4 regions of the Pseudomonas sp. MF6755 genome follow, and region 2 is predicted to be linked to each of the others. Evidence: riboswitches for the same ligand, from Rfam matches in the RefSeq annotation. Region 2 holds a riboswitch; each other region holds the start of a gene.
What was found. Region 2 has a riboswitch for cobalamin ahead of JFT66_RS23740 (CbtB domain-containing protein). Riboswitches for the same ligand answer to the same signal wherever they lie in the genome.
Positions count from the first base shown of each region.

Region 1: it holds a riboswitch for cobalamin, as region 2 does, so the genes downstream of both, cobO (cob(I)yrinic acid a,c-diamide adenosyltransferase) here and JFT66_RS23740 (CbtB domain-containing protein) in region 2, are expected to answer to the same signal.
Region 3: it holds a riboswitch for cobalamin, as region 2 does, so the genes downstream of both, JFT66_RS19440 (ABC transporter substrate-binding protein) here and JFT66_RS23740 (CbtB domain-containing protein) in region 2, are expected to answer to the same signal.
Region 4: it holds a riboswitch for cobalamin, as region 2 does, so the genes downstream of both, JFT66_RS13860 (TonB-dependent receptor plug domain-containing protein) here and JFT66_RS23740 (CbtB domain-containing protein) in region 2, are expected to answer to the same signal.

Region 1 is NZ_JAEKDA010000002.1:82,870-88,370, reverse strand. Features, by position in the region: gene hda (DnaA regulatory inactivator Hda) at 1-259, shown strand, start outside; gene JFT66_RS02800 (C40 family peptidase) at 469-1,098, shown strand; gene JFT66_RS02795 (C40 family peptidase) at 1,243-1,782, shown strand; gene JFT66_RS02790 (PQQ-dependent sugar dehydrogenase) at 1,851-3,164, opposite strand; cobalamin riboswitch at 3,264-3,509, shown strand; gene cobO (cob(I)yrinic acid a,c-diamide adenosyltransferase) at 3,589-4,200, shown strand; gene JFT66_RS02780 (cobyrinate a,c-diamide synthase) at 4,197-5,501, shown strand, end outside.
Region 2 is NZ_JAEKDA010000019.1:66,937-72,437, reverse strand. Features, by position in the region: gene nfuA (Fe-S biogenesis protein NfuA) at 1-78, shown strand, start outside; gene cobM (precorrin-4 C(11)-methyltransferase) at 381-1,127, opposite strand; gene JFT66_RS23750 (cobalamin biosynthesis protein) at 1,198-1,590, opposite strand; gene JFT66_RS23745 (CbtA family protein) at 1,587-2,291, opposite strand; gene JFT66_RS23740 (CbtB domain-containing protein) at 2,303-2,491, opposite strand; cobalamin riboswitch at 2,589-2,802, opposite strand; gene JFT66_RS23735 (hypothetical protein) at 2,948-3,367, opposite strand; cobalamin riboswitch at 3,564-3,763, shown strand; gene cobW (cobalamin biosynthesis protein CobW) at 3,857-4,918, shown strand; gene cobN (cobaltochelatase subunit CobN) at 4,921-5,501, shown strand, end outside.
Region 3 is NZ_JAEKDA010000014.1:107,009-112,509, forward strand. Features, by position in the region: gene JFT66_RS19420 (alpha/beta hydrolase) at 1-540, shown strand, start outside; gene JFT66_RS19425 (GNAT family N-acetyltransferase) at 530-1,021, shown strand; gene JFT66_RS19430 (ABC transporter ATP-binding protein) at 1,032-1,796, opposite strand; gene JFT66_RS19435 (FecCD family ABC transporter permease) at 1,793-2,797, opposite strand; gene JFT66_RS19440 (ABC transporter substrate-binding protein) at 2,794-3,804, opposite strand; cobalamin riboswitch at 3,919-4,110, opposite strand; gene JFT66_RS19445 (aldehyde dehydrogenase family protein) at 4,181-5,501, opposite strand, start outside.
Region 4 is NZ_JAEKDA010000009.1:127,104-132,604, reverse strand. Features, by position in the region: gene JFT66_RS13875 (GNAT family N-acetyltransferase) at 1-277, opposite strand, end outside; gene JFT66_RS13870 (carbon-nitrogen hydrolase family protein) at 279-1,028, opposite strand; gene JFT66_RS30030 (hypothetical protein) at 1,174-1,308, shown strand; gene JFT66_RS13865 (3-deoxy-7-phosphoheptulonate synthase) at 1,647-2,744, shown strand; cobalamin riboswitch at 2,809-3,013, shown strand; gene JFT66_RS13860 (TonB-dependent receptor plug domain-containing protein) at 3,105-5,027, shown strand; gene JFT66_RS13855 ((2Fe-2S) ferredoxin domain-containing protein) at 5,027-5,386, shown strand; gene JFT66_RS13850 (ABC transporter substrate-binding protein) at 5,383-5,501, shown strand, end outside.

The sequences.
Region 1 (5,501 bases), on a different contig from region 2:
CGACCTCAAATCGCGCCTGACCCTGGCACTGATCTTCCAGATGCGCCCATTGTCCGACGAGGACAAGTTGCGTGCCCTGCAACTGCGCGCATCCCGTCGCGGCCTTCACCTGACCGACGAAGTCGGGCACTTTATCCTGACCCGTGGCACCCGCAGCATGAGCGCGTTGTTCGATTTGCTCGAACAGCTCGACCAGGCTTCGTTGCAGGCCCAAAGGAAATTGACGATCCCTTTCCTGAAAGAAACCTTGGGTTGGTAAGGTATTGATTTCCCATGGTTCGGCACTTTTCAGGCGTCAGAAAACCTGCGTTTGAGCCCGGCGGGCCACGCAGTTGCAGGAATAAATTGAATTACGGCTTAGATGTCACAGTCGAAACCAGAAGTCACATAGATCGCGATTGAATTTGCAAATCGATGTGATAGAGGGCATAGTCTCGGCTTCTTTACACATCAGCCACGGTCGTGCCCATGCTAAATCGCTTCGCACCCCTCGTGCCTCTCGCACTCGTTACCCTGTTGTTTGGTTGCGCCTCCCACCCTCAACAGGTGGTTGAGCAGCAGAAACCACAACAGCAGACTCAACAGAAATTCGTCGCCGCGCAGTCTTCCACTGTCTATGAAGAAGAGCTGGCAACCGAGAAGGAACTGGCCGATTTCTCCGGCAGCAAGCCTTATCAACTGCCTCTGCTGGCCGACAGCATCCTTGAGCGCGGTAAGTCCCTGATCGGTACACGTTACCGTTTTGGCGGCACCTCTGAAGCCGGTTTCGACTGCAGTGGTTTCATCGGCTACCTGTTCCGTGAAGAAGCCGGCATGAATCTGCCTCGCTCGACTCGCGAAATGATCAACGTGGATGCACCGTTGGTCGCACGGAACAACCTCAAGCCGGGTGATCTGCTTTTCTTTAGTACCAGTGGCCGCGGTCGTGTCAGCCATGCCGGTATCTACCTGGGCGATAACCAGTTTATCCACTCCAGCAGCCGCCGCAGTGGTGGTGTTCGGGTAGATAACCTGGGTGACAGCTACTGGAGCAAAACCTTCATCGAAGCCAAGCGCGCACTCGCCATGGCCCCGACTACGGTTACCGCTAGTAAGTAAAGTTAAAGTGATACTTGAAGTTTGACGTGTAAGCGCTAGAATCCCTGGACATTGTTGTCATCCGTTCGCGCGAGCTTTGCTTGCGCGTTCTGGTTTTCAACGTTCGGCAGCGAAAGCCGCATCCAGACCAGGATTGTTCTGCACATGTCGACCTCGGCCCGCCTGATTCTTATTGTTTGCGCCGCGCTGCTCAGCGCCTGCGCTAGTCGCCCGCCGCCGCCCGCTCCTGTAGCGGTCAAGCCTAAGCCGGTGTTCAACTACGCCACCCAGAATTTCTCGCCTGCTGCCGAGGACGTGCTTTTCCGCGCACTGGGCCTGGTCGGCACGCCTTATCGCTGGGGCGGCAATACACCGGACTCGGGTTTTGATTGCAGCGGCCTGATCGGCTTTGTGTTTCGCGATGCCGCCGGCATCTCCCTGCCGCGCACCACCCGTGAGCTGATCGTGATGCGTGCCCAGGACGTCAGTGAGCAGAACCTGCAAACTGGCGACCTGCTGTTCTTCGCCACGGGCGGTGGTTCACGGGTCAGCCATGCGGGGATCTATGTCGGGGAAGGGCGCTTTGTGCATGCGCCGCAAACCGGCGGTACGGTGAAGCTCGATACGCTATCCAAAGCGTATTGGCAGAATGCTTACCTGAGTGCCAAGCGGGTGTTGCCGGGGAATCTGGCACGCAATCCTTGAAAGCAGCGGTAAGCTTCAAGCTCTAAGCTGCAAGAGGGCGCAACGCCTGCTTGCAGCTTGCAACTCTGCTATTTAGCAGCCGACACCCGCCAAACCTTATTCCCCACATCATCCGCCACCAACAAATCTCCCTGCTGGTCGATCACCACGCCCACCGGCCGGCCCATGGCTTTCTCGTCGCTGTTGAGAAACCCGGTCAGCACATCCACCGGTTGTCCTTTCGGCTGACCGCCTTCAAACGGCACGAAAATCACCTTGTAACCACTGTGCGGCTTGCGATTCCACGAACCATGCTGGCCAATAAATGCGCCGTTGCTGAACTGCGCGGGCAGTTTGTTGCCCTCGGCGAAGGTCAATCCCAAAGAGGCTGTGTGAGGGCCTACCGCATAGTCTGGCGCGATGGCCTTGGCGACCAGGTCCAGATTTTGCGGGGTCACGCGCACATCCACATGCTGGCCGTAATAGCTGAAAGGCCAGCCATAAAACCCGCCATCCTTGACCGAGGTGATGTAGTCGGGCACCAGATCGCTACCGATCTCATCGCGCTCGTTAACCGCGGTCCACAGTTTGCCGCTCTGTGGCTCCCAGGCCATGCCATTGGGGTTGCGCAGGCCAGAGGCAAAAATGCGGTGCTGGCCGGTAGCGCGGTCGACTTCCCAAATCGCGGCGCGGCCCTGTTCTGCCTCCAAGCCGTTTTCGCCAACGTTGCTGTTGGAGCCGACGCTTACATACAGCTTGCTGCCATCCTTGCTGGCGACCACGTTTTTGGTCCAGTGGTGGTTCAAGGGGCCACCCGGCAAATCCACGACAGTGGTGCCTTGGGCTTTGATCGCGGTTTCACCTGGCTGGTAGGGAAAGCGCAGCAACTTATCTGAGTCCGCTACATACAGGTCGTTACCGACCAGCGTCATGCCAAAGGGCGAATTGAGATTCTCCAGAAACACCGTGCGGGTTTCCGCCACGCCGTCGTGATCGGCGTCGCGCAATAACGTAATGCGGTTCGGGCTCGGCACGCCTGCGCCGGCACGCCCCATGACTTTTTCCATCACCCAGCCACGCACGCCCTTGGAATCATCCGGCTTGGGCGGTGCATTGGTCTCGGCCACCAGCACGTCACCGTTGGGCAACACGTAGAGCCAGCGCGGGTGATCCAGGCCCTCGGCGAACGCGGCAACCTGGGTGCCTGCGGCGGCCGTTGGCTTGGCGCCTTCAGGCCAGCCAATCGCCGGGGCGATATTGACGGTGGGGATCAGGGTCTTGTTCGGCTCCGGCAGTTTGGGCGAGGGCCCGATGCCGTCGGAGACCTGCAGGGTAGAGCTTTCACCGCAGGCCGCGAGGCTGCCTGCGAGCATGATCAGTAAGGCGAGTCGGGTTTTATGCATGGTTTTCTCCTTAATACCTGTAAGGGTAGAGAAGCACGGCGTACGGATGGTTCAAGTACAGAGCCAGCTTTAATTGACGCTCCACCCCCAACCCACTAACCTTCGCGGCTTGTTCCAGGTGCTCTGTGGCGCACGCGTCGACAGAGTGAAACAGGGAAGCCGGTGAGTGAGCGCACTTGTACACAGTGCTGCCGCGATTCCGGCGCTGCCCCCGCAACGGTAAATGAGTCAAGACGGTGCTGTTTGCCACTGTATCGCCCGCGATATGGGAAGGCGCGCCCTCGGCTGCTTCGATAAGACGCGCCACTCATGAGTCCGGAGACCGGCCTTGAACATTCAACAGCATCACGGTGGGCGATGCTTGGCTGTCTGTTTTTTCTTTTTCCTGCCCGCCGTTTTTGTCCAGCCCCAACGGAGAGCTGCCATGACTGATTCCCCCGACCGCGACGAACGCCACCTGGCGCGCATGCTGCGCAAAAAAGCCGTGATCGACGAACGCATCGCCAATTCCCCCAACGAGTGCGGCCTGCTGCTGGTGCTGACCGGTAACGGCAAAGGCAAGAGCAGCTCGGCATTCGGCATGTTGGCCCGGGCCATGGGCCATGGCATGCAGTGCGGTGTGGTGCAGTTCATCAAGGGGCGTAACAGCACTGGCGAAGAGTTGTTCTTTCGCCGTTTCCCCGAGCAGGTGCGCTTCCATGTGATGGGCGAAGGCTTTACCTGGGAAACCCAGGACCGCCAACGCGACATCGCCGCCGCCGAAGCCGCTTGGGCGGTGTCCCGCGCGCTGTTGCAAGACCCGGCCATCGGCCTGGTGGTGCTCGACGAACTGAACATCGCCCTCAAGCACGGCTATCTGGACCTGGACCAAGTGCTCAGCGACCTGCAAGCCCGCCCGCCGATGCAGCATGTGGTGGTCACCGGCCGCGGCGCCAAGCCTGAGTTGATCGAAATGGGCGACACCGTCACCGAAATGGGCATGCTCAAGCACGCCTTCCAGGCCGGTATCAAGGCACAGAAGGGCGTCGAACTTTGAATCAGCCCCGTCATTGCCCAGCCGTATTGATCGCCGCTCCGGCGTCCGGCCAGGGCAAAACCACCGTCACCGCTGCGCTGGCCCGTTTGCACCGCAACCTGGGACGCAAGGTGCGCGTGTTCAAATGCGGGCCGGACTTCCTCGACCCGATGATTCACGAGCGCGCCAGCGGTGCGCCGGTGTATCAATTGGACATGTGGATGGTGGGCGAGCAGGAAAGTCGCCGCCTGCTCTGGGAAGCGGCGGGGGAGGCCGACCTGATCCTGATCGAAGGCGTGATGGGCTTGTTCGACGGCACACCTTCCAGCGCCGACTTGGCGCGGCACTTCGGTGTACCGGTGCTGGGTGTGATCGACGGCACCGCCATGGCCCAGACCTTTGGCGCCCTGGCCCTGGGCCTGGCGCGCTATCAACCCGACCTGCCGTTCGCCGGCGTACTGGCCAACCGCGTCGGCACCCTGCGCCATGCCCAGTTGCTCGAAGGCAGCCTCACCGAGGGCTTGCGCTGGTACGGCGCGCTGTCCCGCGAGACCGGCATCGAACTGCCCAGTCGCCACTTGGGCCTGGTGCAAGCCAGCGAGCTGAATGACCTCGATGTACGCCTGGACGCCGCTGCCCAGGCATTGGGCAGCAGTTGCGAAGTCGCCCTGCCGCCGCCGGTGACCTTTGCTGCGCCCACAGTTATTGAGGCCAGACCGCTGCTCGCAGGCGTGCGTATCGCCGTGGCCCGTGACGAAGCCTTTGCCTTTACCTACGGCGCCAGCCTCGATCTGTTGCGGGCGATGGGCGCCGAACTGAGCTTTTTCTCACCGATCCATGATCGCCAACTGCCTGAAGCTGACAGTCTCTATTTGCCCGGTGGCTACCCGGAGTTGCACCACCAGGCGCTGTCGGCAAACACAGCGATGCTGGATGCGATCCGTGCTCATCACGCCGCTGGCAAGCCGTTGCTCGCCGAATGTGGCGGCATGCTCTATCTGCTCGATTCGCTGACGGATGTGGACGGCAATCGCGCCGAATTGGTTGGCCTGCTGCAGGGCGATGCGGTGATGCAAAAGAAACTCGCGGCCCTGGCCCTGCAAAGCGTCGAACTGCCGGAAGGCGTACTGCGCGGCCACACTTATCACCATTCCCTGACCAGCACCGAATGGGCACCGATTGCCCGTGGCCTGAGCCCCAACGGCGGGCGCGGTGCTGAAGCGGTGTATCGGCAGGGGCGGATGACCGCTTCCTACGTGCACTTTTATTTTCCGTCCAACCCAGGCGCGGTGGCCGCACTGTTTGCGCCGGACCTTGAGACC
Region 2 (5,501 bases):
CTGCTGGAGCGTATTCCTGAGCTCAAGGGCGTACGTGACGTGACCGACCACACGCAGAAAGAAAACGCCTACTACTGAGTAAGGTGTTCACTGCGAGCATAAAAAACGGCGCCCCGTGAGCGCCGTTTTTTTTGATTTAAATTCAGTAAGTTGCTGTTACCCACGGATTCAAGCCTGCGTTCGGCCAGCGTGGTTTGACGGGGCGCCTAAGATCAAAAGCCAGATCAAGATCAAGAGCGGCTCGCTTCGCATCGTAGTTATCGTTGTCAGCTACGAAGTTGTGTAGATACCCATGCTCATCGGGGGCAAGGCCCCTCCCACATTTTTCTGTATTTATTAATAAAAATCAGTGTGTTGATTTTACTTTGTGAAGTAAAAAATCAAGGCCGATAAAGGTGTGCATGCCCGGCCCGATACAGCGACGACTCACTGAAACTGTCACTGGCCAGCACCCGGCCCACCAAAATCAACGCAGTACGCCGGAACCCCTTGGCTGCGACCTTGCCGGCAATATCCGCCAGGGTGCCGACGGCCCAGTCCTGATCCGGCCATGTAGCCCGGTGCACCACGGCTATCGGGCAATCGGCGCCATAATGCGGCAGCAGCTCGGCGACGATCTTCTCCAAGTGGTTGACACCCAGGTGAATCGCCATGGTCGTGCCGTGGCGAGCCAGGCTGTCGAAGTCTTCACCGGCCGGCATGCTGGTTTTATCGGCATAGCGGGTCAGGATCACGCTCTGGGCAATGTCCGGCAGGGTCAGTTCGGTTTCCAGCAGCGCCGCACAGGCCGCCACTGCCGTGACCCCGGGAATGATCTGGAAGGGGATGCCCAGCTCACGCAAGTGGCGGATCTGCTCGCCTATAGCCCCATACAGGCTTGGGTCGCCGGAGTGCACGCGTGCCACATCCTCGCCGTTTGCGTGGGCAGTTTTGATCAGGTCGATGATCTGCTCCAGGTGCAGCTCGGCGCTGTTGACCACCTGTTGCGCCCGATGGCCTTCCAGCACCGCCGCAGGTACCAGCGAGCCGGCATAGATGATCACCGGGCAACTGCGGATCAGCCGCTGGCCCTTGACGGTAATCAGTTCCGGGTCGCCGGGGCCTGCGCCGATGAAGTAGACGGTCATGGAGGATTCCTGTTGAAAAACGGGCGAGCATGAAGATTGCTCATGATCGAGAACGGCAATTATCGGGTTTTTAACCGGTACAGGCTAATGCAAAGGCGGCCTGGGCGGTTTTCTTGCGGGTGATCAGCAGGCGGGCAGGGCCGTGGGCGAGTTGCTCGGCCAAGGCCAGGGCGGCGCTTTCGGCGATGCCGTAACAGCCAGTATGGGCAAAAGCCAGGGCTGACTTGTGGCTCAGGCGGTGTTCATAACCGGCCAACTGTTGCGCACTGAAACACTGGAGTGGCAAGTCCAGCAACTGGGCCAGGGCCAGCAACCCGGGTTCATCCTGTTTGCGATCAATGCTCGCCAGCGCCGTAATGCGTTGGCGCTCGATGCCGCCTTCGGCTAGCGCACTGTCAAACAGGCCCAGCAGGGTGTGAACATCACAACCCCGCTGGCAACCCAGGCCGACTACCAGGGTCATGCCGAGTATTGATCATCGCGGTTGCGGCGGAACAGCCAGGCGCTGATCAGGCCCAGGGCCAGCCAGAACGCCACGTTGGTCAACTGCGAGGCGATCTTGAACTGCGCTTCGAGAGCCTCCGGGGCCAACATCGAATGCACTTGTGGCTGTGGCGCACCGATGATATGAGGCACGGCAAGGATCGCCACGCCCAGCACTTTCAACAGCCAATTGCGCCCGAACACGATCAGCGCGATACCCGCAGCGGTGGAAGCTGCGGTGCCGATCCACCAGGTCTGGCGCAGCGCAAGGTCAGCCGCTGCAGTGCCCGGTAATTCCGGTGGCAGGCCCAGGGTGGGTGCCAGCACAAAGGTCGCGTAACCCGCCAGGCCCCAAAGCAAACCCTGGGCGGTGCGGGTCGGTGCGCGCAAGGTGTACAGGCCGGCCAGCATCAGCGCAAACCCGACCGCCACTACCAGGTTGCCACCGGTAGTCGACAGCACGCGCTGCCAGCCATCTTCCGGCTCCCAAGCTTCGGCGTCGTGGGTGTGGGCAGCGGCCCCTGCGGCATGTTCATGGGTGACTTCGGCGACAGCCGGAGCCTTTTCATAGGTCTCCGCCTGCAAAATCAACGGCGCGACCCACAAGCTTTGCAGCAGGGTCAGCAGCAGGGCGGCCAACAAGCCGGTGAACCCTGCGGTTCGGGCGATACGCTTGATCATGTCGGCAAGTCTCAGTGGCACGGGAACGCGGCGCTGTGGCGGGTATCGTGGGCCGCGTTGTGCACGGCCTCGATATGCGAGAAGCCGGCGAAATACACAAGGCACGCGCCCAGGATCGACGCACCGATAGCGGCAGTCAGGCGTTGGCTCAAGGTGGCGGTGCTGCTGGCGGAGTGCGAAGTGCTGCTGATGATCGACATGGCGCGTCCCTTTCGAGTGTCAGGGTGAAACGAGCGCATGAAAACCCCGCGAGCCAGGCACGCAGGGTTCTGAACAGCGCCCGCCCACCGCGGGTTTGTTATCTGATTTTTTCGGGCCGGTCTCCGGGCTTGCGAGGGGCGGCTCTTGAAAGAGTCCAGCCTGATAAGCATCTCCTTCCCATGCACAGCACAGTGGATTTGACGCTTCGCTCGCTTACCGTTGCGGGGGCAGCACCGGAGTTGCCATAGGTCTATGGCGCACCGATTTCCCGTTTCACCCTGTGAAGGGCACCCGAAACAAGATGTGTAGGAGAGCATGAGCGGGAGTTATGCGTCAATGAGGGTTGTATGGCATTCAGGGTTTGGCCCTTCCCCGTGGATGGAAAGGGCACTGTTGAGTTCAGTCATACCCCTAGAGGCAGCCGGCTATCGTTCGCTGCACCGGCCTTCAAGGTTTTACTCGGCAAAAGCGACTGTCGAACGGCGTCCGGCGGCCACATTCTCTGCATCATCGAGGGTAAATGTGCCGTTGAGCGGGAACATGGTGCTCCCGCCAATCAAGTCGAGTTCCTTGAACACGTCTTTGCGCTTCAAAGTCTCCGCCGCGATCTCGCTCTGGCGTGCTGTTGGCGGTGTGCCTCGCAGCGGCACTCCGTCAGCTGTCCTCTTGAGCGAATCGCGGGTGATGGTTTCGGAGTCGAACCTGGGGTCATGCAAGGCGTCCATATTGTCGATGATTTCTTGCAAGAGCTCCTCGCGAGTCAGCAGGTCGACGGGCCGTTCGCTGGTGGTGGTCTGCGGATTTTCTCGCTGGGTGATAGCGTGCGTTTCGGCAGGCGGTGCTGTATTGATGTGTGGCGAGACTGTGAGTGCCATTGTTGACTCCATAGAATGTTGGGTGAACCACGCATCAATGGCCTTGATGACGTGGCAGAGAGTTGTGGTTTGCGCTGCGCAAATGATTCCTTGAACCGACAAGTAATTTGTTTCAAGTTGATTGGGCCTCGCGTCGTGCAGGTGAGCGCTTCTGTGGCGTGCGAACGATCAATATTGACCGGTTCTCCCGCACTGCGTAGCCTTGCACCCTCGAGGTTCTTCGGCCCAGGTCGAAGCTAAGAAGGGAACGCGGTTCAAGCCGCGGCTGCCCCCGCAACTGTGAAGGGTTCAGTTGACTGCCACGCCACTGCCGAGACGGCGGGAAGGCGCAGTCAGCGTTGGTCGCAAGACCTGCACGCCCCAAGCCAGGAGACCTGCCTCGTCACCGATTTTCCAATTCAACCGGGCGGGGTGATCCGGTGACGAAATCCGCTGCTGCGCGATGCCGCAGGGCCTGTCGTCCCGTATGCCCGCCCCAAAGGGCATCCGATGAAAACACTGGCCAAACTTCCCGTCACCATCGTTACCGGCTTCCTGGGCTCGGGCAAAACCACGTTGCTGCGCCATATGCTCGACAACGCCCAGGGCCGTCGGATTGCGGTGATCGTCAACGAGTTCGGCGAGCTGGGCATTGACGGTGAAATCCTCAAGCAGTGCTCCATCGGTTGCACCGAAGAAGAAGCCAACGGCCGCGTGTACGAACTGGCCAACGGTTGCCTGTGCTGCACCGTGCAGGAGGAATTCTTCCCGGTGATGCGCGAACTGGTTGCCCGTCGCGGTGACCTTGACCATATCCTCATCGAAACCTCGGGCCTGGCCCTGCCAAAGCCACTGGTACAAGCCTTCCAGTGGCCGGAAATCCGCAGCGCCTGCACAGTCGATGCGGTGATCACCGTGGTCGACAGCCCGGCCGTGGCCGCTGGTACGTTCGCCGCGTTTCCGGATCAGGTCGATGCCCAGCGCAAACTCGACCCGAACCTGGACCACGAGTCGCCGTTGCACGAACTGTTCGCCGATCAACTGGCCAGCGCCGACCTGGTGATCCTCAACAAAGCCGACCTGATCAGTGCCGAAGACCTGGCCCGCGTGCGCCTGGAAGTCGCCGAAGAGCTGCCGCCGGCGGTGAAGGTCATCGAAGCCAGCAGCGGTCGCCTGCCCCTGGACGTGCTGATTGGCCTGGGCGCCGGGTCTGAGGAACACATTGATGCACGCCACAGCCATCACGATCACCATCACGAGGGTGAGGACGACCACGATCATGATGCCTTCGATTCCATCTCCATCAACCTGCCCCAAGCCGACGAAGCCGTACTGCTCGAGGCCTTGACGCAATTGGTTGTCCAGCACGGCATTCTGCGTATCAAAGGCTTCGCCGCGATCCCGAACAAGCCGATGCGCCTGCTGATCCAGGGCGTGGGCACGCGCTTCGACAAGCACTTCGACCGTGCCTGGGGCGCCGATGAAGCGCGGACCACGCGCCTGGTGCTGATCGGCCAGGAACTGGATGCCGCTGGCCTTGAAGCGCAATTGCGCGCCGCCCTCAGCGTTTAACCATGCACCTGCTCAGGACCCAACCCGGTGGTTTCGTCGCGGACGACAATATTGCCGACCTTGGCCAAACCCCCGCTGAACTGGTGATCCTGTGCAGCGGCGATTCCAGCCTGGCGCTGCTCGCCGAAGCGGCGCAGCAGTTGCCCTTGGATTACCCCAGCCTGCGCCTGGCCAACCCGATGCAGGTGCAGAACCACGCCTCGGTCGACCTGTACGTTGATGAGGTGTTGCGCCACGCCAAGGTCATCCTGATTTCCCTGCACGGTGGCATTGGTTATTGGCGCTATGGCATCGAGCGTCTGGTGGAGCTGGCCGAACGCGGCGTCACCCTGATCCTGGTGCCGGGGGATGATCGCCCGGACCCGGAGCTCAGTGGCCTGAGCACCGTTGATGCCGAACAGCGCGAGCGGCTGTGGCACTTTTTGCGCCAGGGTGGCCTGGGCAATGCGCTGGATTTTTATCACTGCCTGGCCAGTGCCCATTTGGGCCGCGACTATGCCTGGGCGGAGCCGCAAACCCTGCCGCGTACGGCGATCTATCACCCCAATAAAGCCAATGCCCGCCTCAATGACTGGCAGGCCGA
Region 3 (5,501 bases), on a different contig from region 2:
CTGGCCGCCGCCCGCTGGCTCTTGGGCGATTGCCCCGAGTTTGCCGACTTGCCGGTGATTGTCGTCGGTGAGTCGGCCGGTGGGCACTTGGCGGCAGCCACGTTGCTGGCGCTCAAGCAATGGCCCGAGTTGCTCGAGCGGGTAAGCGGCGCGGTGTTGTATTACGGCGTCTACGACTTGACCGGCACGCCGAGCGTGCGCACGGCGGGGCCGGATACCTTATTGCTGGACGGGCCGGGCATGGTCGAGGCGCTACGCATGCTGACGCCGGGCATAACGGATGAGGCGCGCCGGCAGCCACCGCTGTCACCTCTCTATGGGGACTTTGCAGGCATGCCACCCGCGCTGATGTTTGTGGGCGAGTTGGACCCGCTCAAGGACGACACGCTGCTGATCGCCGAGCGCTGGGGCGGGGTCGAGGCGCATCTGCTGCCGGAAGCGGCCCATGGGTTCATTCATTTTCCGGTGGCGATGGCCGCTAGCGTGCTGGCTTACAGCCGCAAGTGGATAGCGAGTCGAATCCTTGGCTATGAGCGCTAGCATCCAGGCCGTGACGGCCGCTGACATTCCCGAAGTGTTGCGCTTCGTTTTGCAGGCTCGTGATGAGATTTTTCCAAAACTCAAGGCGACCGGGTTACCGGATGACCTGGCGCAGTTCGAAGCCATCTACCTCAAGGGCGACGGTCAGTTTCTGATTGCTCGTGCCGAAGGCCGGATCGTTGCGGCGGTGGGTTACCTGCCGTATGACGGCCGCTTTGCACAGTTGAACTACCAGGGCTGCAAGACAGTGGAAGTGGTGCGCCTGTACGTACTTCCGGCCTTCCGGCGCTTTGGCCTGGCGGGTGAGCTATACCGTTCGCTGGAAGCGTTGGCGCGGGCGGATGGGGTGGAGATGGTTTACCTGCATACCCACCCATTTCTGCCCGGCGCGATTGATTTCTGGATCCGGCAGGGGTTCGAGGTGGTGGACGTGGAAGCTGACCCGGTATGGCAGACCACCCATATGCACCGACCTCTGTAGATCAAATGTGTCAGGTAGAGCGCAGGCGTAGGATTTGCGCGCCATCAAACGGGTCCGTCAGGTAATGCCCCTGCACCCCGAATGTCTCTTGCAGGCGCTCTGGCGTCAGCACCTCCAGTGGTGTGCCCAGTGCCACCAGCCGCCCGCGATCCAGAACGGCCAGGCGATCGCAGGTCAGCGCCTGGTTCAGGTCATGCAGGGCGATCAAGGTGGTTACCGGCAAGCCTTGCACACCTTTTAATATCGCCAGTTGATGCTGGATATCCAGGTGATTGGTCGGTTCATCCAGCAACAGAATCTGCGGCCGCTGTGCGAGGGCGCGGGCGATGTGCACGCGTTGGCGTTCGCCGCCCGAGAGGCTGCGCCAGGCGCGTTGGCTCAGGTGGGTGGCGTCCACGTCGTGCAACGCTTGGCGCACGATGGCGTCGTCTTCGCGAGACCACGGGCTCAGTGCCGACAGCCACGGCGTGCGGCCCAACGCCACGGCGTCGAACACGCGAATGGCGTCATCGGTATCGGCTTGCTGTTCCACCACCGCCAGCTGTTGCGCGATGGTGCGGCGCGATAACTCATCCAGGCGCTTGCTGCCCAAGCGTACTTCACCGCTGCCCGGTGCACGCAAGCCGGCGAGCAATTTGAGCAGGGTGGATTTGCCCGAACCGTTCGGCCCGACGATGCCAAGGGTTTCACCCAGCTCTACGTCCAGGTCAATACCGCGCAGCAACTGCGCCTCACGCACCTTGAAGCCCAGGCCGCTGCAGCTCAGTACACTCATCGCGCATTCCTCCGGCCAATCAGGATCAACGCAAATACCGGAGCACCCACCAAGGCAGTGACCACGCCCACGGGAATCACCTGGCCCTTGATCAAGGTGCGCGAGAGTACATCAGCCGCGATCAAGAACAGTGCGCCGCCAAGGGCGCTGGCTGGCAGCAACCGCGAATGTCCGGTGCCGAGCAACAGGCGCATGGCATGGGGAATCACCAGGCCCACAAAGCCGATGGAACCCACGATGGACACCATCACCGCCGTCACCAACGCGGCGCAGGCCACCAGCACAAATTGTACACGGCGCACCGGGATACCGAGGGAGGCCGCCGAGTCGCTGCCGAAGGTGAAGGCGTCCAGTGCGCGGCGGTGCCACAGGCAAACTGCCAGCCCGGCGACCGCCACCGGCACCGCCAGCCACACCGACGGCCAGCGCACGCCGCTGAGGTTGCCCAGCAGCCAGAACATAATGCCGCGGGCCTGTTCGGAGCTGGCGGACTTGGTGATCAGGAATGCGGTCAGGGCATTGAACAACTGCGAGCCGGCGATGCCCGCGAGGATGATCTGCCCGGTGCCACTGGACGAACCGCTCGCCCGTGCCAGCAGAATCACCAGCGCAAACGCCGCCATCGCTCCCGCAAACGCACCCGCCGACAGTGACACCAGGCCGCCACCCACACCGATCAAGGCAACGAGGACCGCGCCGGTCGACGCGCCGGCGCTGATACCCAACAGGTACGGATCCGCCAGCGGGTTACGCAGCAGCGATTGCAGGATTACCCCACAGGTCGCCAGCCCCGCGCCACAGGCAGCGGCGACCAAGGCGCGGGTGAGGCGGTAGTTCCACACCACGCCTTCATCGATGGGGTCCAGCACGAAGCCTGCGGCCCAGAGTTTATTGGCGAGCACCTGCAACACCACCTGCGGCTCGATGGCGGTTTCGCCGATAGCGACACCAGCGAGCAGTGCGATTAGGAGCAGTGCCAGGGCAAGTAGGGTGCGCATCATTTGCCCAGGTCGTAGCCGTCGATGGCCGCGGCCAGTTGTTCCAGGCCGTCGAAGGTGCGCAGGCTGGCCTGCAACGCCAGGGCGTCGAGGATGATGATGCGGTTGTTTTTCACCGCGTCCATGTTGCGGGTCACGGGGTCGTTGCGCAGGAAGGCGAGTTTCTTTTCGTGGTCGTCGGCGGGGTAGCGGCGACGGTCCATGCGTGCGATCACCAGGAACGTGGGGTTGGCCTTGGCGATGGTTTCCCAGCCGACGGCGGGCCATTCTTCGTCGGACTGCACCACGTTGCGCAGGCCAAGGGTTTGCAGCATGAACTCAGGGATGCCCTTGTGCCCGGCCACGTACGGGTCGCTGGCCATTTCGGCGCTGGAGAACCATACCAGCGCGCTTGCCTGCTTCAAGCCTTTGCCCTGCGCAGTCGCGATGGATTTGGCCAGGCGCGCCTTAAGCTCATCGTTCAACCTCTGGCCGCGTTCCTGTACGTCGAAAATCTGTGCCAGTTGGCTGATGCTTTTGTAAATCGTCTCGATGCGAAACGGCTCCAGCCGCGTGCCATCGGCACCGACCAGGTTGTCCTTGCCTTCGCAGTCGGAGGGCAGCAGGTAGGTGGGGATCTTCAGTTCATGGAATTGCTCGCGGGTGCCGACCACGCCTTGCGGGCCCACCACCCATTCCAGCTCGGCGGCTACCAGTTGCGGGCGCTTGGCGATCACCGCTTCGAAGCTCGGCTCATTGTTGGCCAGGCGCTCAATGCTGTCGTCCTGCGCCTTGTACTGCGCCAGTACGTTGTTGAACCACAACGAGGTACCGACCACTTTATTGCCCACGCCCAAGGCGTAGAGCATCTCGGTGGCGGCCTGGCCGATGGTTACGCTGCGCAGGGGGGCTTGCAGGAAGGTGAGGGTGCTGCCGCAGTTTTCCATGGTCAGCGGGTAGTGGGTGGGCGTGGCCTGGGCCAGGGCACAGGCACCCAAGCCTGCGATCAGGGCGGTAACGCGTGGCAGCATGGGGTGATCTCCGTGTGAACCGAGGTGCGGCAGGGGAGGTACGGCTCGGAAACACGCCCATGGAGGCTGCAGGAGTGCAGGGCCAGGATGTCCTTCCCGGACACCCCGCCGGTTAGTCATAGTGCTGGGCCGGCAGGTCTCCTGACTGATGCGTCATCGCCACGCCCCAGCCTTCCCGGACGTGGTCCAGTGGCATTCAGGGGCAGGCTCAGCACCTACAGTTGCGGGGGCAGTTTCGACTTACGCGTGGGGGCGTTTCGAATTCCCTATTAGTCCCATGTGGGAACCGGCGGCGGTATGGTAGTCGATCGCGAGGCTTAACGGGAGCTACGCTGGCGGCAGGCGTGAAGTTGCTTGCCACAGGTGATCAACTGGATTATTTGCGATCCAGCCACACTGTTTTGGCATTGCAGAACTCGCGTACGCCGAAATGCGACAACTCACGGCCAAACCCGCTTTTCTTCACGCCGCCAAACGCTACCCGAGGGTCTGACACGCTGAACGCGTTGACGAAGACCCCGCCGGTTTCCAGTTGGTTGGCGATGTCCCGGGCTTTCGCCGCGTCGGTAGTAAAGATACTGGCGGTGAGGCCAAACTCGCTGTCGTTGGCCAGGGCCACAGCATGCTCGGCATCGCGGGCGGTGATGATCGACGCCACGGGGCCAAACAATTCCTGCTTGAACGAGGTCATCTGATCGGTGACGTCGGCCAGCACGGTCGGTTCGTAGTAATTGCCCGCGCCTGGGACTTTGTTGCCGCCCAGCAGCAGGGTCGCGCCTTCTTCCAGGGTCGCCTGGACCTGGCCGTGCAGTTCGTCGCGCAGGTCGAAGCGGGCCATGGGGCCGATATAGGTAGTGGTCGATGTCGGGTCGCCCAACGCCAGGGCGCGGCTGGCTTCTAGGAATCTGGCGGTGAAGGCTTCAACCACACCGGCTTCGATGATCAGGCGCTTGGCTGCGGCGCAGACTTGGCCGCTGTTCTGGAATCGGCCGATCACGGCCGCTTGCACGGCGGCGTCGAGGTCGGCGTCGTTGAGCACGATGAACGGGTCGGAGCCGCCCAGTTCCAGCACGCATTTCTTCAGTGCTGCGCCGGCCTGGGAGCCAATGGCGATACCGGCGCGCACGCTGCCGGTGAGGGTCACGGCGGCGATGCGCGGGTCGGCGATGGCGCTGGACACGCCGTCCTGGGTCGCGTTGATCACTTCGAACAGGCCGTCGGCGAAACCCGCTTTATGGAACGCTTGTTGGATCAGGTAGGCGCTGCCCATCACGTTCGGCGCGTGTTTAAGCACATAGGTGTTGCCGGCGAGCAGGGTTGGCACGGCGCCGCGCAGCACCTGCCAAACCGGGAAGTTCCACGGCATCACGGCAAGGATCGGGCCCAGCGGGCGGTATTCGATCCGGGCGCTGCCGTTGTCCACCAGCGTTGGTTCAGGGGCGAGCATGGCCGGGCCGTGGGCGGCGTACCACTCGCTGAGTTGGGCGCACTTTTCGATCTCGGCGCGGGCCTGGGCGATGGGTTTGCCCATTTCCAGGGTGATCATTTGCGCCATGTCTTCGGCTTGCTCGCGCAGGGCGCAGGCCAAGGCCTGCAGCAATTCGGCGCGCTGGCTGACCGGCTGCCGGCGCCACGTGCGGAAGGTATTGGTTGAGCGGGTGAGGGCGGCGTCCAGCTGTGCCGGGGTTTCATAAGGG
Region 4 (5,501 bases), on a different contig from region 2:
CCAGCACCCAACTGCCCGCACCCTGCTTGCGGCAGTGTTCCAGCATGTGCAACTCACGAATATACAAGGCCTTTTCGTCGCGACTCAGACTGACAAACCCCATTACGCCATCATCGTTGCACACCAGCCAGTTCTCGCGACCCGCCCAGGCGGTGTCGAAGCCGTCGTTGGACCACAGCAAACCGTACTGCAGGTAGTAGCGGTTCATGGCTTGATAGGTGAGGCTTCGGGCAAACGGCAGGTCCTGGTCCGTCGCCTGGCGCAGGTGAAACGCCATGTTAGACAGCGACCACTTGGCCAGCCCACAGCCCATCCTCGCGACGGGCGATCACCAACGCGTCGCCGACCCCGGGTGCAGCGGCAAGCAAGTTGCCATCCCCGGTCCAGATCGCACTGCGCCCTGCACAGGCCCAGCCTCCCGAAGGGCCACCATGATTAGCCATCAGTACCAGCATGCCATGCTCGGCTGCATAGCCTTGAAGCAGCGCGCTGTCCGCCGCGTAGCCACCCTCACTCACCAGCACGCCGGCCGCATACGCCGTGGCACCCGCTTCAGCCGCACGCCGTGGGTGGCTGGCGTGGGAAAAGTCCGCGCACACCGCCAGCGCAATGCGCTCATCTCCCCACGCCAGGATCTCGCCGCCCTGCCCGGCTACAAATGCCAGCTCTTCGCCAGAGTGCAGATGCTGCTTGGTGTAGACGCCCACTGAACCGTCCGCTCCCAGCACCAGCGCGCCAATCAGCACGCCCGCGTGTGGCGCCAGCCGTACCGGCATGCCCACCACTGCCGTCAATCGCAGCTCCCGCGCCATCTCACGCAGCGGAACCAACACCGCGCTCTCGGGGGTAATAGCCAAGTCCGCCGCCAGGAAGGGTTCATAGCCCGTCAACGACAATTCCGGAAAGACCAACCATTGCACACCCTGCTCTGCCGCGGCCCGCATCATGGCAAGGTGCCGCTGGATATTGGCCGCTACGTCGCCGGGGATGGAAATGGTTTGCGCGGCAGCAAGGGTCAAGGCAGTCATGGTCGCGTCCTGGCAATCATTGTTTAAGTGTCATCAGCATATCGGCACACACCCATAGCCGTAAGTCCCCCCACACGATAGAAATTACTGATTGAATCCACCGGTACGCCTCTAGTAAGCTCCCCCCATCATTTGGAGAGCCACCATGTTGCAACTCACCCACACTCAGGTTTGCCCTGCTGCCAGCGCCTTGCGCTCGGTGTCGGCCACCCGTGTGAACGGTTCGAGCGCACTGGCCGGCTTTTATTTTGGGTATTGGTTTAGCCACTGGCGCGCCTGATACCTGAAATCGGCGCCCACTACTCAAGGGGTCGCCTACCAGAGAAATCTAAACCCCCGGTCGGCTCCCCGACCGGGGGTTTTGTTTTTTCAGCCTCTAATAATTTGTTTGCTCAAGACCACTTAAAGGAATCAAGCCATGAACTACGCCACCTATTACCGCTACGACACTTGCACTGCATGGCGATTTAGCCAGCTCCGTTCGGGACAGCCTGCCGCCTCCGACCGGTCACCCCGTGGTGGCAAGCCAACACACGTAGCCGATACGGCCAATTGTCGAACACCCCAGTAGGCCAAGCGCGCGGGAATCGCCCGCCGCTTGCCCAGGAAGCCTTGAATATGAACTCCTCCGTCGCCGCTTTGCCCCGCTCTGCCATGAAAAGCGCCCTGTCTTGCGCCAATGAAGCCCTGACCCAGCGCCTGCCCAGCTCCCTTGAACTCAAGCACCAACTGCCCCTCAGCCCGTTCCTCAATGAACAGATCCACGCCCACCGCCAAGCGGTGCGCGCCATCCTCAATGGTGAAGATTCACGCCTGCTGGTGATAGTGGGCCCGTGCTCGATACACGATCCGGAATCGGCCATGGAATACGCACGCAACCTGAAGAAGCTGGCGCTTGAAGTCAGCGACCAGATGCTGCTGGTGATCCGCGCCTACGTAGAAAAACCCCGCACCACCATCGGTTGGAAAGGCCTGGCCTACGATCCGCACCTGGACGGCAGCGATGACATGGCCGCCGGCCTGACCCTGTCCCGCGAGCTGATGCGTGAAATGCTGCGCCTGGGCTTGCCGATCGCCACCGAGCTGCTGCAACCCATGGCTGCCGGCTACTTCGATGACCTGCTCAGTTGGGTCGCGATTGGCGCGCGCACCACTGAATCGCAGATCCACCGCGAAATGGCCAGCGGCCTGGGCATGCCTGTGGGCTTCAAGAATGGTACCGACGGCGGCGTCGCGATTGCCTGTGATGCGATGCGGTCCGCCTTCCACCCGCACCGCCATTTCGGCGTCGACAGCCAAGGCCACCCGGCGATCATCCAGACCCCAGGCAACCCCGACACTCATCTGGTACTGCGCGGTGGTCATCGCGGGCCGAACTACGATGCGCAGAGCGTGGCCCAGGTGAAGCAGGATCTGGCCAAGTCCAAAGTGGCGGCGCGAATCATGGTCGATTGCAGCCATGCCAACAGCGGCAAAGACCCGCTGCGCCAGCCGGCGGTATTCAACGACGTGCTGGAGCAGCGCTTGCAGGGTGATACGTCGCTGATCGGCATGATGCTTGAAAGCCACCTTTTCGAAGGCTGCCAGCCGTTGAGCCCTTCGATGAAGTACGGCGTGTCGGTCACCGATGGCTGCCTGGGCTGGAACGGTACCGAGCAGTTGTTGCGCGATGCGGCCGAGCGATTGCGGGACCACCGCAAACCGACTGACGGATAAAGATCAAAAAATATGGGAGGGGCAGCAGGAATGGGAAAGTTGACGAACGGTCGTGCGAATGTTCAGATGCCCTCCTGTTTCAGGTGCCCCCTGCCGCCGTGCTTGGGGTGAAACGGGAAACCGGTACGCTCGCTCGAGCAAGTCCGGTGCTGCCCCCGCAACGGTATATGCGTGATCCCTTCGATACACCACTGTGGCCATCGCGCCATGGGAAGGTGGAGGTATCCAGACGCATGAGCCCGGAGACCGGCCTGGAATTTCTGTTTGGCAAACTCCTGCGGTGGGCGGGCATGGGCCGGTATTGGCGTGTGCTCGATGCCTTCTCCTGCGTGCTTCTGCGAAGATACTTTCGAGAAGACTATGATTCGACGTTCATTCACTCCCTTGATCGGCTACCTGTTCAGCCCGTTGCTGCTGGCTGACGACAACGCCCTGATACTCAACCCGCAAATCGTCTCGGCGCCATCGGTGGAGTCCACCACCGTCGCAGCCATGGCCCAATACGGCAGTAAAGTCGAGGTGGTCAGCCGCGAACAGATCGAGCGGGCCGGACCTGCCGCCGACGTATCCCGGGTGATGCAGATGTTCATTCCCGGGCTGTACGTAGCGCCGAAGAACGGCCCGTTCGACTACGGTACCTATTCCCTGCTCGGCGGGCGCAACGATGACACCCTGATTCTGCTCGACGGCGTGCGCCTGAACAATCGCCTGTACGGCGGCCTGTACCTCGACACCCTGCCGGCCAACGCTATCGAACGCATCGAAGTACTCAAGGGTGGCCAGAGCCTGCTGTTCGGCACCCAGGCAGTCTCGGGGGTGATCAATATCGTCACCCGCAGCCCACAAACGCGTACGGCTTCCGGCGAAGTGAACCTTGGGGTCGATACCTTCGGTGGCACCACCGGCGACGCGCGGGTCGAGAAAATCTTCAACAACGGTTGGGGCGACCTGGGCTTATTGGCCTACGTCAGCCGCAATGCGTCCGAGGGCTACCAACCGTTTCGCAACCGCGATATGAAAAACGTCACGGACAAACGACGCTCCTACGAAGTCACCACCTTCGGCACCAAGGCCATTCAATCCATTGGCGACGATTCGCGCCTGGAACTGTTCTACCAATACGCCGATGCCAATCTGGATTTCGCCCGCCCGGTGGCTTCCCACAAGACCACCAACGACCGCGTTCAGCAGATCGCCACGGCGACCTTCGAGCAGAACATCAACGAACGCCTGAGCTATTTCGTCAAGGGCCATATCAACGATTGGGACACCCGTTATACCCGCATCAACAACCTCGAAGGCGGTGGTACGAAGGTCATCAACCATAACGACTACTGGGGTTTTACCGACTGGGGCGTGCAAGCCGAGGGCAAGGCCGAGTTGCCGGGAGGGCATGTGTTGATCGTCGGCAGCGATAACCAATGGTTCAAGGGCCAGGACGATGTGCTGGTAATCGACGACAACAAAGCCCAGGCCCACGCGCTGTACACCCAACTGCGCCCACAGATCGACGCCATGCCCGACTGGCATCCCAGCATTGGCGTGCGCCACGAGGCCATGAGCGGCGGTGACAGTGCCACCGTCGGCATGCTCACCTCGCTCTACGACCTCAACGATAACTGGGCAGTACGCGGCCAATACGGCACGGCTTACAAGCTGCCCAACGCCGAGCAGCTATTCGTCAATGAAGATGACGAAAAGGGCAACCGCAACCTCAAGCCGGAAAAAAGCCGCAACGCCGAACTGGGTATCGACTACAAGGGCCTGCTTGCCGGGCGCGATTTCAACGCCAGCGTGACCCTGTTCAAGCGCAAGATCACCGACCTGATCACCCTGGACGGTGTGCAGTGGGTCAATGGCCAGGGCCAGATCCAGATGCGCGGTTTCGAGGCCGACGCCAAGCTGGCGCTCAACAACCAATGGAGCGTGCAGGCGGACATGACCCGCAACCTTACCGAGTCGCGTGCCGGAGTCACCATCAACGATATCCCGAGCTTCTTTGCCCGTTCACGCATTGGTTTCGAATCGGAAAACCGCTTGTGGGGTGCAGGTGCGGCCATCCGTTATATTCGCGATGTCATCAGCTCCAAGCAGGTCGAGTACGGTCATTATTCGGTGGTAGACGCAGACGCCTATCGCTACCTGGACACTGCGCACCAGCACCGCGTGAGCCTGCTGGTGGAAAACCTGTTCGACCGCGACTACGTCACCAGCCGCTCCAACAACGTCGACAACCTGGGCCGACCGTTCACCTCAGAGGTGCGTTATACGTATCGCTTCTGATGACCGACATCATACAAATCGACGGGGTGGATACCCATCCCGACTGGTCGCGTATCCCCGACCACGCCCACCATGTATTGCTGTGCACTGGCCCGCGCTGCACCCAGCGCGGTGCCTTGCAGCTGTGGAAAACCCTGCGCCGCCGCTTGCTGGAACACCGGCGCATCGAAGTGCCCGGCGGCGTGCTATTGACCCGCACCCATTGCCAATTCCCCTGCAACCTGGGGCCGGTGCTCACGGTGTACCCACAGCGTTGCTGGTACGGCGTACACAGCAAGGCCGATGTGATACGCCTGGTGGATGTGCACCTGGTGGGCGGTGAGGTGGTCGATGAGATGCTGATCCAGGAGCGCTCATGAAAGTGCCGTGGTTAAGCGTGGGTGCCCTGCTCTGCAGCGCGCCGGTACTGGCGGACAGCTACCGCAATTGCGCCCAGGCCTGGACGCTGCCGCACACACCGCCTTCACGCATCGT